4 regions of the Oceanobacillus sp. MO10714A genome follow, and region 4 is predicted to be linked to each of the others. Evidence: riboswitches for the same ligand, from Rfam matches in the RefSeq annotation. Region 4 holds a riboswitch; each other region holds the start of a gene.

Region 1 (4,217 bases), on a different contig from region 4:
AAGCAGGCTCCTCTGTCACAATCGGCATCTTAAGGCTGCGGTGTTTTATTTCTTAACGTATCGAGTAATAAATCCCTTAAAAATTCAGGTAGGAAATATTGTTTCATTTCTGATTTGGCAATTTCAGGGAGAAGGCGACCGAAAGTAAATGTATCGGCAGTAGCAATGCGATATGTTTTCTGCTTTTCCACAGCTGAACCATCACAGAACGTTACCCCAGTCACTGCTTCCGTTCCGTTCGCCCGTAGTGTCGTAGATATGGATAACCCAGCAAAAAGCATTCTGCCAATGACTTTCCCGCGGAAACCGAATCCTTTCAATTGAATCTCCATGAAATCTTTCTTCAAGGAAGCACGGATCACTTCAATCAATTCATCTCCCCTCAAATGCACGACAACTGGGTTGATCGGATGCGGACAAATCCGGTGGATATCACCGTAAGTGACCATTCCTTTTGGCAAGCCGTCAAGCAGAAGTCCAGCATTCAACAAAGATGCATCAGCATCCGTCCATTTCCGTACTGTTTCCGTCAAATCTTGCATCATCGGCACATCGCTAAACCAGTCCGCTTGAAACCCTTCTTCTAGATAAACAACTTCTGTTCCCAATATTCCAGAAGCTTCTTTTTCCAATTCAGTAAGCAGCCCTCTCGTATCTTCATCTTCGGGATAGCTTGATACATCTGTTGTATAAGCCTCTTTTTGGATGAGCTCCTTTTTATCATGATCATATGTTAAGATAACTTCGCCAACATACATACAATGCTTGCCAGCAGCAGTGAGAAGACTGTTGTTCACATATTCACCGGTCCGCAACAGATGGTGAGTATGCCCTCCAATAATAACGTCGATATCCGGGAATTTCCGCGCAATCGCTTCATCTTCACTAATTCCTAAATGGGATAGAAGAATGATAATATCCGCTTCTTTCTTTAAAGAGGCCAGCTGTTTTTCCAACTCTTCAAAGGGGGAAGTTAGGTACCAGCCGAGTAGCCCGTAAAAAGCATTGAACGGAGCAGTAAGCCCGATCATTCCGATCCGTACTCCCGATTCCGTCTGGATAATTCGAGTATCGTGCAGCCATGCAGGTGGATTATGTTCTTTATGCTTCAAGTTCGCACAGACAACTTCAAATTCCGCCCCGTCGTATAAATGATATAAATCATCATGGGATAGTGTAATCCCTTCGTTGTTCCCAAGTGTGATGACATCATAACCGACCTCGTTTAAAAGCTTCACATTCGCCTTTCCCATCGAAGCCTCCGATATTGGATGAACACGGTCCATATGGTCACCAACATCAACTAAATAATGGGCATCCTCCCGAGCGATACGATTCTTTTTCATATCCTTTAAATAGCCAGCTGTCCGCGGCCACTGGCTGAAATCACTATGCAAATCATTTGTATAATAAAAATAAAGTTTTTCCTTCATAAATATTGCTCCTTAGCCTAAACCGTCCATAATCAAATGGATTCCTATAAGAAACTATATCAGCGATTCCTCCTGATGCAAACTATTTTGCATATTCATTATGTATTCTTTATTTCTCTTGCATTTTCTGAATAGCTGTACTATTATATATTCAATCATTAAAAACTTCATAATTTTTTCTTATCAAGAGAGACGGAGGGATTTGGCCCAATGAAGTCTCAGCAACCAGCTTAAACACGTGAGCCCGGTGCTAATTCCAATTGACGACCTGCCGTCTTGAAGATAAGAAGAGCGTACTTGTGTAGATACCGAGACCTTCTTCTTATAGAAGGTCTCTTTTTTATTACGAAGAATAGGGTGATAAGATGACAAAACAAAAGATTGAAAGTCGTTTAGTCCAATTAGGAAATCGATCGGATAAAAAAACGGGAGCAGTAAGTACACCGATTTACTTAACTACTGCCTATGAACATCAGGGTCTCGGTGAATCAACCGGATACGATTATAGCAGAACGAAAAATCCGACGCGAGAGATCCTGGAAAAGGGCATTGCCGATTTGGAAAATGGCTATGCAGGATTTGCCTGCAGTTCCGGAATGGCTGCCATTCAACTTGTATTATCCTTGTTTAAATCTGGGGATTCCTTATTGTTTTCAGCGGATGTGTACGGTGGAACCTATCGTTTATTAAAGCAATATGAGGAAAAATACAATATAAAGGCATGCTATTCCGATTTCGCATCGGTCGCTGCTGTAGAGGCATTGATTACGGAAAGTACAAAAGCTATCTTCATTGAGACTCCAACGAACCCGCTCATGGAGACAATTGATATCCCAACATATGCCGAACTCGCTAAAGAACATGATTTATTACTCATTGTCGATAACACTTTTTTAACACCTTATTTACAGCAGCCACTAGAGCTCGGTGCCGATATCGTCATTCATAGTGCAACGAAATATATTGGCGGCCATAATGATGTATTGGCGGGATTAGTCGTCGCAAAAGATGAAGATATTTCAGAACTCCTTGCAACGAATCATAATTCTTCCGGGGCAGTGCTTTCCCCTGCCGATTCTTTTTTAATTGTTCGAGGGATGAAGACACTTGGACTGCGCATGAAGCGTCATGAGGAGAATGCGAAGAAAATAGTGGAATATTTAAATGTGCGCGATGCAGTCGAGAATGTTCTATATCCAGGAGTTGGCGGGATGCTTTCGTTCCGTTTACAGGATGAAGCTTTAATTAATCCATTTTTACAAAATCTGCAGCTGATCACCTTTGCAGAAAGCCTAGGTGGTGTCGAAAGCTTTATTACATATCCGACCACACAGACCCATGCCGATATTCCGCTGGATGAGCGGGAAAGTCGCGGGGTCGATGACCGTCTCTTACGCTTTTCTGTTGGAATTGAGCATATTGATGATCTCATTTTAGATCTTGATACGGTTTTTGAAAAAATCCAGGCAGCTACTGTTTTTGGATTAAATAAATGAAAGTGGGATATAACACTAGAGATAAACCCTACAAATCATAATAACGCTCTCGAAATTTACTAAGTGCGTTTGGAGACTGCATCGGTCGCTGTGTCTCATTAAGAATTCTCCCTCTGCAGCAGTCTCTGCATAGTCGAAGCTGGTAAGATGGTTTGTTTGAAGTGGTCCTATCTTTATCTGCAGAAAATACCTATCTTTTAAGAGAATCCCCTTAAAAGATAGGTATTTAAATTAATAAAAATTGCTTTTAATGCAGTTTTAATATTATTTTGCAGCGGGTTGTAAGGTCATCGGAAGAATACAGATCTCTTTCCTATATAAAGGTATAAACCCCTTCTTTCATCTTTTGCATACATACTTCCCTTTTTAAGCTTGTAATTTTTCATACAGTCCTTTTTTGGACTGGCCGGGCATATATTTAAAAATAAACATATTTTTGCAGGGGGAGTACGATGTTTAGTCTATTGGAAAAGGCTGTTCTGTCTATAGCCTTATTACGGATTTTTTCCGGTTCGATCGAAATATTTGCGGCATTTTTAATGATTAAATTTAATGAGATAGAAAAAACTTTAATCATTAACAGTTCACTCGCTTTTGTCGGTCCCCTTATCCTCCTGCTCACTACTGCAATTGGGATTATCGGGATGTCCACAAAAATATCCTTTAGTAAATTCCTGTGGATTTTTCTTGGCGTTGCTCTAATTATTTACGGAATTAAGAAGGGATAGTGATTTTTCATGAAACGGTTGTGTATATTCTTTTTCTGTTCTTTTATTCATAATTCTTGTAAGGATTTCTTCTACATACATACCAAAGGTCGGGTTTGTTCGTTTTCTTGGCCGTGCCAACGCAATGTTTTGGTTTAACGCTATCCTCCCATCTTCTATTAATATCACCCTGTCCGCTATTGCAACTGCTTCTTCTACATCATGTGTAACAAGAATTGCTGTAAATTTCTTTTCTGTCCATAATGTTTCAATCAGTTCTTGCATTTCTAACCTTGTTAGCGCATCAAGTGCGCCTAGAGGTTCATCTAGTAGAAGTAAATTTGGCTCATGAACCAATGCTCTTGCTAAAGCAACCCGCTGTTTTTGACCACCGGAAAGCATGGAAGGAAAGTCATTTGCTCTATCTTCCAGCCCCACTTGGGTGAGGGATTCTAAAGCTTTCTTTTGCTGATCGCCAGGGAGTCCGATACAGACATTATCAATTACCCGCTTCCACGGAAGCAACCTGCCATCTTGAAACATCATTCGGGCCTTTTTATTTAGACCTTGTAATCGCTCCT
Region 2 (4,217 bases), on a different contig from region 4:
GCTTTTCCGTAGCCTGCTTTCAGCGGTGAGAATCGGTTCGTCATGTCCTCCTCGCGCCAGCCGAACATTGTTGTATCGATAGTAAGGACGATTGCTTGATAGCCTGCTTCTTCTGCACGCTTTACCATATTAAAGGAAATATTTTCGTTATTGGACCAGTACAACTGGAACCATTTTGGACTACCTTCTGAAACCTCTGCCACTTCCTCGATTGCGTAACTGGAAACCGTGCTTTGTATATAAGGTACATCCAATTTCGCAGCTGCTTTTGCAACCGCAAGTTCCGCTTCTTCATGCGTAGTTTTCAGCATTCCGATCGGAGCGAGCAAAAATGGGTGGCGGTACGTATGACCAAATAGCTCAATACTTGTATCCACGTTGGAGACATCATTTAAATATTGGGGCAGAATAGAATATTTCTCGAATGAAGCGGTGTTTTTCCGCAACGTCTCCTCCCCTCCGCCTCCTGAGCGGGTGTATCCAAATGCATTTTTCGACATTTTTTCTTTCGCTTTTGCCTCTAATTCTTCTACACGAAAAGGAAAAGTCTCCGTTGTTTCTAGGTTCGTAATGAATGCATCTTTCGGCTTTGTAGTCGTCAAGACTTCTACCTCCTAAAGTTGGCTTTCTTCCGTTTAATCCTTTTTCAAACGTGCAGCGATCCGGTTACCAAGGGACTGGATTCCTTGGACGAGGATGATTAAGATAAAGACCGTTGCATACATGACATCTACTTCATAACGTAAGTGTCCGAAACGATACGCAAGATCTCCGAGTCCCCCTGCACCGACTAGACCGGCCATTGCGGTCGCACCGATCAAGCTGATTGTAACAATTGTTAAGCCTAAAACGATGGATGGACGTGCTTCCCGAAGCATGACACTCCAGATGATTTTATGTGTTTTAATCCCCATTGCTTTATATGCTTCAATAATTCCGCTATCCACTTCGAGTAGAGAACTTTCCAGTAAGCGTGCAAGATATGGTGCGGTGTAAATAACGAGTGGAACGATAACACCTTGCACGCCAATCGTTGTGCCGACCAAGAATTTCGTAAATGGCAGAATAAAGAATAATAGAATAATAAACGGAATCGAGCGGACTATGTTTATAACGAGATTCAATAATTGATAGACGAATTTATTTTCCAATGATTGTCCCGGGCGTGTCAGTACAACAAGTATGCCTAAAGGCACCCCAATCAAAATCGCAAAAAATAAGGAAATGATGACCATTTGAAACGTTTCAATGATAGCTTGGCCAATAATAGGCAGCCATTGTTCGATAAAGTTTTCCATTTTATTTATTCACCCTCCACTTCTTCTGTTACGACCCCTTGATCGTTTAAGAACGTTAAGGAGGCATTGATTTGATCCTGTTCACCAACAAGATGAATGATCAGATTTCCGACGATTCCGTTTTTCAATTCCATAATATTCGCCGTTAAAATATTCGGCTTCACTTTAAACTTCTCAATCACTTGTGCAAGTAAAGGCTCCCCGGCACTCTCTCCAATAAAGGTAAGGCTCGTCACCGTACCATTTAGTTTCAATTGGTTGATGAGTGATGCGGATAATTTACGCTGAGAAATCGTATCTAAAAACTTCTTTGTCGTCTGATGACGGGGATCGGTGAACAATTCGATACTGGAACGCTGTTCAACGATTTCTCCATTTTCAAGAACCGACACATCGTCACAAATCTTCTGAATGACACTCATTTCGTGGGTAATGAGTAAGATGGTTATCCCCAGTTCTTCGTTAATCTTAAGGAGTAGATCAAGAATTGAATTAGTTGTTTCGGGGTCAAGGGCACTTGTCGCCTCGTCGCTCAGCAGGATTTCTGGTTCCTGTGATAATGCACGTGCAATGGCGACCCGCTGCTTCTGTCCACCAGATAATTGAGAAGGATAGCTGTCCTCTCTGTCTGCTAAATCAACAATTTTCAAATATTTTTCTACACGTTCTTTCACTTCTGTTTTGTTAAGCCCTAGAAGTCTTAGTGGTGTTGCTACGTTCTCATAAACGGTTGCAGTCTTCATGAGATTGAAATGCTGGAAAATCATTCCGATCTTCTGTCTCATTTTCCGCAAATTTTCATTTGATAGGGCTGTTAGCTCTGTGCCATTGATTGTTACCGTTCCACTGTTCGGCTTTTCCAGTAAATTGACGAGCCGGATTAAGGTACTTTTACCAGCACCACTGTAGCCAATGACACCGTGGATTTCACCTTTTTTTACATGAAGGTTAACATTGTTTACCGCTGTAACATTCCCATTTTTAGATGGGAATACCTTCGTGATGTTCTCTAATTTGATCATCTATCTACCTTTCCCTTCCAATCGTCTTTAGATTAAGAAATAGTTGGTATAAAAATAGCCTCTCTTTTCTAAAGAAAGAGAGGCTTTGTATGTATTCAGAGGTCCTCTCTTATCTTTCAAAACATCACGTTTTGCTGGAATTAGCACCTCTTTTATGGTTGACATAAAAAGGTTGCCGAGCTTCATCGGGCCAGTCCCTCAGCTACTCTTGATAAGAGATAAAACTATTTAATTATATTGATATAGACTACAGCAAAAGTTACGTGTCGTCAACTCTTATTTTAGTAATCTTTCAGACTAAGAGAAAAGTTTAAGTTTTTCAATCCGTTCGACTGCTTCTTCAAGACGGGCTTCATCAACTAGTAAACCGATCCGGATATAACCTTCCCCGTACGTCCCGAAGCCATTTCCGGCGGCGACAGCAACATCAGCCTTTTCCAGTAGCAAATCAGCAAATTGCTCACTTGTATACCCACTCGGAACCGGCAGCCATGCAAAGAACGAGCCACTAGGAGCTTCAACTTCCCAACCAATCCGTTTACATGCCGCGATTAATGCATTCCTGCGCCCTTCATACAGCTCGACTAATTCCTCCACACTTGATTGCTCTGCAGTTAAGGCAACAGCCGCCGCATGTTGGACTGCGGGGAACAGACTAACGAATAAATGATCTTGCAGGAGATTGATCGCTTCAATCATTTTCGCGTTGCCAACAGCAAAGCCTACTCGCCAACCGGCCATATTGTATGTTTTCGATAAGGTATAAAGCTCGATCCCGATATCTTTAGCGCCCTCTACCTCGAGGAAACTAACCGGTTTTTTCCCGTCAAAGCCTATTGCACCGTAAGCAATATCATGGACGATACCGATACCGTGCTCCTTGCCTAACTGTGCCGTCTCTTCGAAAAATTCTTTGGAAGCGATGGCTCCTGTAGGATTATTCGGATAATTTAAGTAAAGTAATTTCGCTTCTTCTAATTGTTTCGGCGTGAGCTTGTCATAGTCTGGTAAGAATGCATTTTCTCGAAGTAATGGCATTACTTCATGCCGAACATTCGCAAGCTTGACGCCAGATAGATAGTCCGGGTAGCCTGGATCTGGCAGTAACAGCATGTCGCCTTCGTTCATTAAGGCGAGGGGTAGTTCGACTAAGCCAATCTTCGTCCCAAATAAAACAGCTACTTCCGCTTCCGGGTCTAAATCGACATTGTATTCCCGCTTATAGAAATCGGCTGCTGCTCGTTTCAATTCCGCTGTGCCACGAAACGGCGAGTATTTATGTGAATTTGGGTCTGCGGCAGCTTCTTGCAAAGCTTGCACAATATTGGGTGGAGTTGGTTGATCCGGGTTCCCTTGCCCCAAATTAATGACATCGCGACCTTCTGCGTATGCTTTTGTCACTTTTTCTACGAGAGTTGCAAAAAATTGAACGGGCAACTCCTTTAGGCGATTCGAAAATTCCATTGACATAACCTCTTTATTTGTATATTTAATATAACTCTGGGACACGGCTTTCAAAGATTGGGACACTTTTTCTGACTTCAATTACCCTGTCCGGATTGATTGTGCCTCGTAATGTTTCTTCTTTATCTTCTGAACCTTTTACGAGAACATCTCCCCAAGGGTCTGCGATTAAAGAAGTTCCGGTGTATTTAACCTCATTCAGGGTGCCGACATTGTTTGCAGATACGACATACATTTGGTTTTCAATTGCGCGGGCTATTTGCAGGTTAACCCAATGATTGGTCCGCGGTTTCGGCCATTCGGCAGGGATAAATAATACTTGCGCCCCGTCTAACGCCAACTTGCGCGTGAGTTCTGGAAAACGCAGGTCATAGCAAATAATGACACCCATCCGAATCCCATCGAGTTCAAAAGTTTGCACTTTTTCCTTGCC
Region 3 (4,217 bases), on a different contig from region 4:
TGTGTCTAATAAAAGCCTCACGTTGTTTTTTGCTCTTTTGTATCTATATTCGTTACATCCAATATATCCAGCAAGAATACAAACACCGGTATTCCGATAATTAACCCCCAGACACCAAAGAAATGCTGGGAAAAGATCAAGACAATAAATGTATAAAATACAGGTAAGTCTGTTTTAGAAGACATCAATTTCGGATTAAGAATATACGCTTCAATTGCATGGATAACCATAATTGCGATGAGCAAGTAAATAACGGTTAAAAAGCCCCCGATTGTATAGGCGATGAGAGATAGCGGGATAAGTGAAATGATTACACCTGCAACAGGGATAAGCCCTAAGAAAAAGACCATAATCGCTAATCCAAAGATCTGTGGGAATCCAAGAATGATTAATACAATGACCGTAAGAAATGTATTAATCAGGGCAATCATAAATTGTGCTTCAATTACTTTGCCAAAGGTGCGTGAAAACTTACTGCCGAAGTACTCGATCTCCAGGTAAAATGGCGCAACTTTACTTTTTTTGAACTTACTCGTAAATGCAAGTAGGCGGGGTTTTTCGAGCAGGAAGAATAAGCTAAGTATTAACGAGATTAAAACCTGTACACTTACCGTGCTAATATCTGTAATCGACTTTAAGAGAAATGAAAAGCCGTTTTCTATGTAGCTTGTAATTTGAGCGCTTGAAATAATCGGTTCTATAAAACTAAAAACTGGATTATTATACGATTGGATGGAGAAATTTGAAATCTGCCCAATGACTTGACTGATTTCCATCGTTATAATTGGTAAGTATTTTACTGCTCCTACTGTTAATAAACTGACGATTACGGAGTATAGCAATAACACGAGAATCGATCGGTTAAATTTGATCCGTTTCATTGTAAATTCAACTAGCCCATTCATCAAAAATGAAAAAATAAAAGTAAGGAGGATAATATTTATTAAACTTCTTACACTGTAAAGAATTAGAATGATTAAACCAAAAATAATAATGCGTTTTACTCCGGTTTTTCGAAAAAAGTCGACGATTGATTCCATATAATATTTCCTCTCTTATGCCATGTGAAGTAAGTTAACTAGTTTTGCCTATATCCTTTAGTATCCACTTATAACAGGAAAAATACAAGATAAAAACTTAAGTAATCCTGCAATCATATTAAACCTGGGACAAATGCTCTGACCCTCTGTCCCGCTGAAACAACTTTAAAAAAAAGTTGACAATTTTATTCTTTTTGATTAGAATAGTTTCCAATCGGTTAAATTTTAAAATAATTTGTTCAATACAATTACATATGTATACTCTCTTATTAAGAGTGGTGGAGGGAATAGGCCCGACGAAACCCGGCAACCTGCAGTTGGCCAAACTGCAAAGGTGCTAAATCCTACAGTTTTTAAGAATCTGAAAGATAAGAGGAGGAATTTTAAAACCCTCTTCTTAAGGAAGGGGGTTTTTTATATGAAGCAATCTTTGAAAAGGTGGAAAGTTCACATTTAAACCCGACTATACTTATAAGGAAAATAAAGTTTGGAAAACTTAAATTGAAATTCAATATAAAAATAAGCCTAGGAGGAACTAGACATGAGAAAGTGGATTGCTTTTATCGCAGGAATGATTGGAGCTTCGCTCGTTATAACGGCTTGTGACTCTGCCCAGGGAGAAGGAAAGGACACATTAGATAAAGTGGTATTAGATTATGCATATTATTCCCCGACAAGTCTAGCATTGAAAGAATTTGGTTGGGCGGAGGAAGTGTTTGAGGAGCAGGGGATAGAAGTGGAATGGGTGCTCAGTCATGGGAGTAATAAAGCACTTGAGTTTTTAAATTCGAGTAGTGTAGATTTCGGTTCGGCTGCTGGGGCAGCTGCATTAATTGCAAAATCAAACGGATCGGCAATTGAGTCCGTTTATATTTATTCGAAGCCGGAATGGACGGCACTTGTCGCAACAGCTGATTCTGACATTAAATCGGTAGAACAACTGGAAGGTAAGAAAGTAGCTGCCACATTAGGAACAGACCCGTACATTTTCTTGCTGCGTTCGTTGCAGGAAGCGGGACTTTCCTCACAGGATTTGGAAATTGTGAACTTACAACATGCTGATGGTGCAAATGCTCTTTTAACCGATCAAGTCGATGTATGGGCAGGGTTAGATCCACATATGGCAAAAGTTGAAGTAGATTCTGGAGCAAATTTATTTTTACGGGACCATGATAAAAATACGTACGGAACATTAAATGTTCGATCCGAATTTGCAGAACAGCATCCAGAGGTTATAGAAAAAGTAATTGAAGTCTATGAAAAGGCGAGAGAATGGGTCATCGAAAATCCAGAGGAGGCAGCGGAAATATTGGCACGAGAAGCAGATATGGATTTAGAGATAGCTGAGAAGAGCTTGGAACGGAATGACTTTTCAGATCCGATTCCCGGAGAGAAGCAAATTGAAGCACTTAACGCAGCAGGTGAAGTACTGCAAGCGGAAAGTGTCATTCAAGAAAATATTGATGTTAAGGAACTTGTGGAAGAATTGATCGTTGAACAATATTCAAAAAATGTAATCGAATGAAGTAGGGGGAATAGGCATGTCCGTCAAAACAGAGGTAAATGAAATATTTGAAGTAAAAGAAAAGAAAGCAATAAAGGTCAACTCAGAATGGAAGAAAGTGAGGGGGTTCGCGCTTGGTCTCATTATCCCAGCTGTTCTGTTTATCATCTGGGAAGCGGCGGTTCGTTTCAGCTTGCTCGATGCTTATGTCTTTCCCTCTCCAACGACAATTGTACAAAAAATCATTGAACTAGCGAATGAAGGAACACTTTGGGGGCATGTTGGGATCACCTTCTATCGTGTGGCTGTTGGTTTTCTAGCTGGGACGGTTGCCGCAGTTGTCATCGGGTCTGTTGTCGGTTATTTTAAATGGTTTGAACAATTGATGGATCCATTAATCCAAGCGTTTCGTTCGATTCCGTCGCTCGCGTGGGTGCCACTATTTATCCTATGGATGGGAATTGGAGAGGCCTCTAAAGTGATGTTAATTGCAGTTGGTGTCTTTTTCCCAATTTATTTGAATATCGTTTCAGGAATTCAAGGTGTAGACCGGAAGTTAATTGAGGTTGGGAAGATTCACCATTTCACAGCATTACAAACAGTTCGTCGCATTATTTTTCCAGCATCCCTCCCATCTTTCCTCGTTGGGTTACGGAGCGGGGTTGGATTAGGCTGGATGTTCGTTGTTGCTTCCGAGTTAATGGGAGCAAGCCAAGGACTAGGATATTTGCTCGTCGTCGGTCAAAATACGTATTCACCTGAACTGATCATTGCAAGCATTATATTATTCGCACTACTAGGTAAAGCAACGGATTTCCTATTGAAGACATTAGAGGCCCGTGCATTAAAATGGCAGGATAACTTACAAAACCAGCTCTGACGGAGGGATCATCATGTTGAAAGTAGAAAACGCATCAAGAACGTTCAATAACGGACTGGCAGGATTTAAAAATCTATCATTTGCCATTCAGGAAGGCGAGACGGTTGGAATCCTGGGAACGAGTGGTTGTGGGAAAAGTACATTATTACGGGTGTTATCTGGTTTGGATGAAGGATTTAAGGGAGATATTGAGCTTGCGAGTCTAGGTGAGCAACCAATCGGAATGATTTTCCAAGAACCGAGATTAATGCCTTGGCTAACCGTGAAAGAAAATATCTTATTTGGTGTAAAAGATACGAAAAGTGTTGACGTGCAGGAATATTTGAATCTAGTCGGATTATCCGAATTTGGCAATCATTTTCCAAAAGATTTATCTGGTGGAATGGCGCAACGAACGGCGATTGCCCGCGCACTTATTGGAGAGCCTAGTGTTTTGTTATTAGACGAGCCATTTAGCGCACTTGATGCTTTCACCAAAATGCAATTGCAGGATTTATTGTTAGAAATTCAAGAGATTCGCTCGACAACGATGATTATCGTTACACATGATATTGATGAAGCATTGTACTTATGTGACCGGATATTGATTCTTGGTGGTCAGCCAGGGACATTGGAAAGAGAGCTGTCCGTTGTGGGAGCGAAGCCTCGTGACCGGGGTAATTCAAACTTAGCAGCAAAAAAAGCTGAAATTTTAGATGTATTACATATTGAATAAGGGGGCTAACGAACGATGGGGAAAGAAGAAGTCATTGATTCATATGAAGGGAATTATAATATAGCAGCTGATCTGCCT
Region 4 (4,217 bases):
GAATATTCATGAATGTCGTTTTCCCGGCACCGTTTCTCCCAAGCAGACCGTAGATTTTATTTTTCTCGAGTGCAAAAGATACATGATTTAATGCATACTTTTCTCCATACTTCTTACTCAAATTATTCACTTCAATCTTCATATCCTTCATCCTTCCTTTGCAGCATTTCTATAAGTTCTTCATCTTTAATCTGAAGCTTTTTTGCTTCCTCTTTGAGTGGTAGCATGTAATTGTCATAAAAAGTCTGTTTCCTTTTCTCCATAACAATCTCTTTTGCTGTTTCGGTAACAAACATGCCCACCCCTCTCTTTTTAACCAATATTCCTTCTCCGACCAACTCATTAATCCCTTTTCCAGCGGTTGCAGGATTAATTTGATAAAAGGCAGCAAATTCATTCGTTGATGGTACCCTGGTCCCCGTCTGATAGGATTCATCCATAATCGAATCCTCAATTAAATCCTTTATCTGCATGAAAATTGGCTTGCTGTCATCTAGTTTTTTCTTCATTTAAGTTCATTCCTTAGTTGGTTAATTACTTATGTAATTAACCATATAACACCTTCAGATAAATGTCAATCCCATTTTCTAAAATTAAGCTTAAAAAGGCTCGATCCCACATATGCAGAATCGAGCTTGTCTATAATAATTTTGCCATATAATATTCATCCATGAACTCATCACCTATAAGCAAGGAATGCCTTTTGGTCCCTTCTATTTCAAACCCTGCTTTTCTATATAATGAAAGAGCTGTATCATTCTTCGTAACCACAGTTAATTCCAACCTTCGAATATTCCTATCCCGTGCCCAACGATCCAACCGATAAAATAGTTTTGTACCAATTCCTTGTCCTCTCTTGGCTTGTAATATGCCGACAACGATATAAACGGAATGCTTATTTCTTCGTGCCTTTCCACCTATTGCAAAAAGATAACCCACTAAATCCTGCTCCTTTTCTGCTACAAATATCGTAGAATTTTCACTTGCTTGTATGCTTTTGATCATTTCCACTTGGCTCTCTGCCTGAACTTCTCTTTCACCAGATTCCCAGAGCATATATTTTGAATTTTTTTCGACTTCCTTTATAAGATTAGCTAATTTTTTTGCATCAGTTGTACTAGCTTTTCTAATAATCATCACTTTCTCCCCTTAATTCTATATTTATTAATTATTCTAACTCAATTAATCTTACCATATATTTCAAAACTAAATTCCTAGTTATTAATGGAATTAATCTTAAACAGTTAGAGGACTGGATTGCGATCAACCCAGTCCAATACTAAAGGCATTTTTTGTTACATGTTAATTTTTCTTTTGTACAGCAATCCAAATTTCGCTATAAACAAATAAATCCCCCGTAAATGAAATTTCATTTCAGGAGCCTCAACCAATTCATAATCTGATGAAGGGAGCCACTCAGAAACAATTCATATTTTTCAGCATCGCTTATTCCCTCCTTCATAAGATTATTATAATAACAATTGAAAACGAATACCCGAAAAATTAGAACCGGATATTGTCGGTTTAAAACACGAATAGCATTAACTAAATTTTAAAATAATTATTAAATTTTCTCTTGACATTTATACGAAACCTATGTAGAGTAAAAATTATCAAAATTAAATATGTAATTTTCTTATCTAGAGAGGTGGAGGGACTGGCCCTTTGATACCTCGGCAACAGACTTTTTGAAGCACTGTGCCAATTCCAGTAGCGTTAAGCTTGAAGATAAGAAGAGAAACTAGTAATGCGATTTAAACCTCTTCTTATATTAAGAAGGGGTTTTTATTATTTTATTACATATAAAACAGGAGGAGAAGAAATGAAACGTACTCTAGAACAAAGGTTAAAAGAAGGAACAGTTATTGTTGGAGAAGGGTATTTGTTTGAATTGGAACGAAGGGGTTATTTACAAGCAGGGTCATTTGTACCGGAAGTGGCACTAGAAAACCCAGAAGCACTTAAACAAACCTATAGAGATTTTATGAATGCTGGATCTGATGTGATCTTAGCGTTTACGTATAATGGTCATCGAGAGAAGCTTCGCATTATTGGTAAAGAAGATTTATTAGAGCCGCTAAATCGGAGTGCAATTCGGTTGGCAAAAGAAGTAGCCAAGGAACACCCGACAGAGGAAGCACTTGTTGCGGGAAATATTTCGAATACAAATATTTTTGATCCAAATAATCCAGCTTCCAAGGAAGAAGTGAGAAGTATTTTTGCAGAAATGGTGAAATGGTGTAAGGAAGAGGGCGTTGACTACATTGTTGGTGAAACATTTTATTATCATGAAGAAGCATTAATCGCCTTGGAAGAAATTCAAAAACAAGGTTTACCTGCAGTGATTACGTTAGCCTTATTTGCGGAGAACATTTTAAGAGATGGATATACGGCAGATGAATCATGTAAAATCCTTTCTGAAAAGGGGGCATTAGTAGTTGGTCTGAACTGCTTCCGCGGACCTGATACAATGCATTCATACTTAGTGGACATCCGAAAAAATGTAGATGGCTATGTGGGCGCTCTACCACTTCCATATCGGACAACGGAAGAAAATCCGACATTCTTTAATTTGCCTGATGCCGGATGCAATTGCACATTGCCTACGGAAACAACTTTCCCGACTGCACTTGATCCGCTTTACCATAATCGTTTCGAATTAGCGGAATGGGCAAAAGAGGCAAAAGAAATTGGTATTAATTATATCGGCTTATGTTGCGGTGCTTCACCTGCAATGCTAAGAGAAGTTGCAGAAGCTGTCGGAGTTGAAACAATAAATTCAAAATTCTCCCCGAACATGGAGAAACACTTTTTATTTGGTAATGATGAAACACTTAAAAAGCACAACACGGAATATCGTACAAAGGCATAATAAGATGACTGTTTTTTAATGAGTAACCCAACTTTAGCACTGTTAAATTCATAAAAATGCTCTACATCACTGTACAGAAGATAATAAGAAATGAAACAAGTTAACAATCAATCGATTTAAATAAAAAAGCTTACCATACCGAAATGTATTTGCTACAGCCAGCACATTTCTTTCGGGTAGGGTAAGCTCTCTCCTCATTTTAAATTTCGTAGTGCTTTTAAACATGATGATTATATTTATTCTTCGTCCACTTCAATATCTTCATCGACTACAGGGGCCTCCGGTTCATCATCAAAAAAGTCTGGCGGATTAGGTGGTGCGGAGGCATTATTACTAATACTGATTTCAACGGTATACGTCATTGGTACGAATTCATTGAATTTACTCATATTCACCACTGTTCCCTTTACTTCTGGAGAATAGACATACTTGACTATATACTTAATATCAGCGCCTTTTGATTGATATTCATCAAAGAATAACCGTGGCAGATCTCCTTCCATTTGACCACGGAAATCAGCTAAATACGGCTTACCTAATGAATACGTAACAGTAACACCCTTATCATCTTGGTCCGTTAATTTGGTTTCCGCCTCAACGGATTGGGAAATGAATCTTCCATAAGGTATGTCTGTATTGTATCTCTCTTTTACCGTCACATCTAAATCCGGGTAATTGCTAACTGCTTCCTCCGCAGTCAGTCCCCAAAAGTTTGGAACGACCGTAGCTTTACCTACAGATACCTTCACTTTCATCTTATCTCGTTTTGCTACCTTTTCATCTGCAGCTTCACTTTGACTAATAATATGTTCTGGCTCGATACTGTCAGAGTCAGCTTCTTCATAAGTCATGTCAATTTCATTCGTTTCTGCCCACTTTTCCACTTCTTCTTTGGGCTTTCCTGTAAAGTCAGGTACCGTTATATTCTTTTCAAAAACTTCCTTTCCTTTTGAATAATAGACGGCTGCACTGTGTTTACGTTGATATTCCGCCTCATCGACCCCACTATCCCGGATCGTAGTCTTAATATATTCCCCTTCTTCAAGGTCATCACTATACTCTGTAACCAATTGCAGGTTTTCCGCTTTATTTTCGTCAATCCAATTCCGTGCTTCCTCCTGGCTCATTTCCGAAAAGTCTGGGAGCGGTATAACCTCTTCTGGATCTGGTCCCAAGCTGCTCGTTAACTCTAGAGTCTTCCCTTTCCGTATTTTATCCCCAGCAGCTACACTTTGCTCAAAAACCTGATTGGCATCATATTCCATATTATACTCCTGGTTTAATTCAATTTCGACATCATTCTCACCTGCCCATTCCCGGGCCACGGATACAGACTCTCCTACAA

Evidence for each region. Region 4 has a riboswitch for S-adenosylmethionine ahead of SPD53_RS13895 (homocysteine S-methyltransferase family protein). Riboswitches for the same ligand answer to the same signal wherever they lie in the genome.
Region 1: another riboswitch for S-adenosylmethionine. It lies ahead of SPD53_RS15795 (methionine biosynthesis PLP-dependent protein); the one in region 4 lies ahead of SPD53_RS13895 (homocysteine S-methyltransferase family protein).
Region 2: another riboswitch for S-adenosylmethionine. It lies ahead of SPD53_RS16545 (methionine ABC transporter ATP-binding protein); the one in region 4 lies ahead of SPD53_RS13895 (homocysteine S-methyltransferase family protein).
Region 3: another riboswitch for S-adenosylmethionine. It lies ahead of SPD53_RS12725 (aliphatic sulfonate ABC transporter substrate-binding protein); the one in region 4 lies ahead of SPD53_RS13895 (homocysteine S-methyltransferase family protein).

The regions. Positions count from the first base shown of each region.
Region 1 covers NZ_JAXHDC010000041.1:19,898-24,114, forward strand. Annotated here, with positions in the region: gene SPD53_RS15790 (bifunctional metallophosphatase/5'-nucleotidase) at 30-1,433, opposite strand; SAM riboswitch class I at 1,611-1,722, shown strand; gene SPD53_RS15795 (methionine biosynthesis PLP-dependent protein) at 1,799-2,929, shown strand; gene SPD53_RS15800 (YqhV family protein) at 3,382-3,657, shown strand; gene SPD53_RS15805 (ATP-binding cassette domain-containing protein) at 3,628-4,217, opposite strand, start outside.
Region 2 covers NZ_JAXHDC010000047.1:620-4,836, reverse strand. Annotated here, with positions in the region: gene SPD53_RS16555 (alpha-hydroxy-acid oxidizing protein) at 1-602, opposite strand, end outside; gene SPD53_RS16550 (methionine ABC transporter permease) at 636-1,298, opposite strand; gene SPD53_RS16545 (methionine ABC transporter ATP-binding protein) at 1,304-2,320, opposite strand; SAM riboswitch class I at 2,427-2,538, opposite strand; gene SPD53_RS16540 (pyridoxal phosphate-dependent aminotransferase) at 2,618-3,784, opposite strand; gene SPD53_RS16535 (carbon-nitrogen family hydrolase) at 3,810-4,217, opposite strand, start outside.
Region 3 covers NZ_JAXHDC010000025.1:36,935-41,151, reverse strand. Annotated here, with positions in the region: gene SPD53_RS12730 (AI-2E family transporter) at 18-1,040, opposite strand; SAM riboswitch class I at 1,304-1,415, shown strand; gene SPD53_RS12725 (aliphatic sulfonate ABC transporter substrate-binding protein) at 1,582-2,565, shown strand; gene SPD53_RS12720 (ABC transporter permease) at 2,582-3,424, shown strand; gene SPD53_RS12715 (ABC transporter ATP-binding protein) at 3,438-4,139, shown strand; gene acsA (acetate--CoA ligase) at 4,155-4,217, shown strand, end outside.
Region 4 covers NZ_JAXHDC010000030.1:33,967-38,183, forward strand. Annotated here, with positions in the region: gene SPD53_RS13875 (ABC transporter ATP-binding protein) at 1-142, opposite strand, end outside; gene SPD53_RS13880 (GntR family transcriptional regulator) at 132-509, opposite strand; gene SPD53_RS13885 (GNAT family N-acetyltransferase) at 640-1,137, opposite strand; SAM riboswitch class I at 1,634-1,735, shown strand; gene SPD53_RS13895 (homocysteine S-methyltransferase family protein) at 1,823-2,872, shown strand; gene SPD53_RS13900 (PASTA domain-containing protein) at 3,109-4,217, opposite strand, start outside.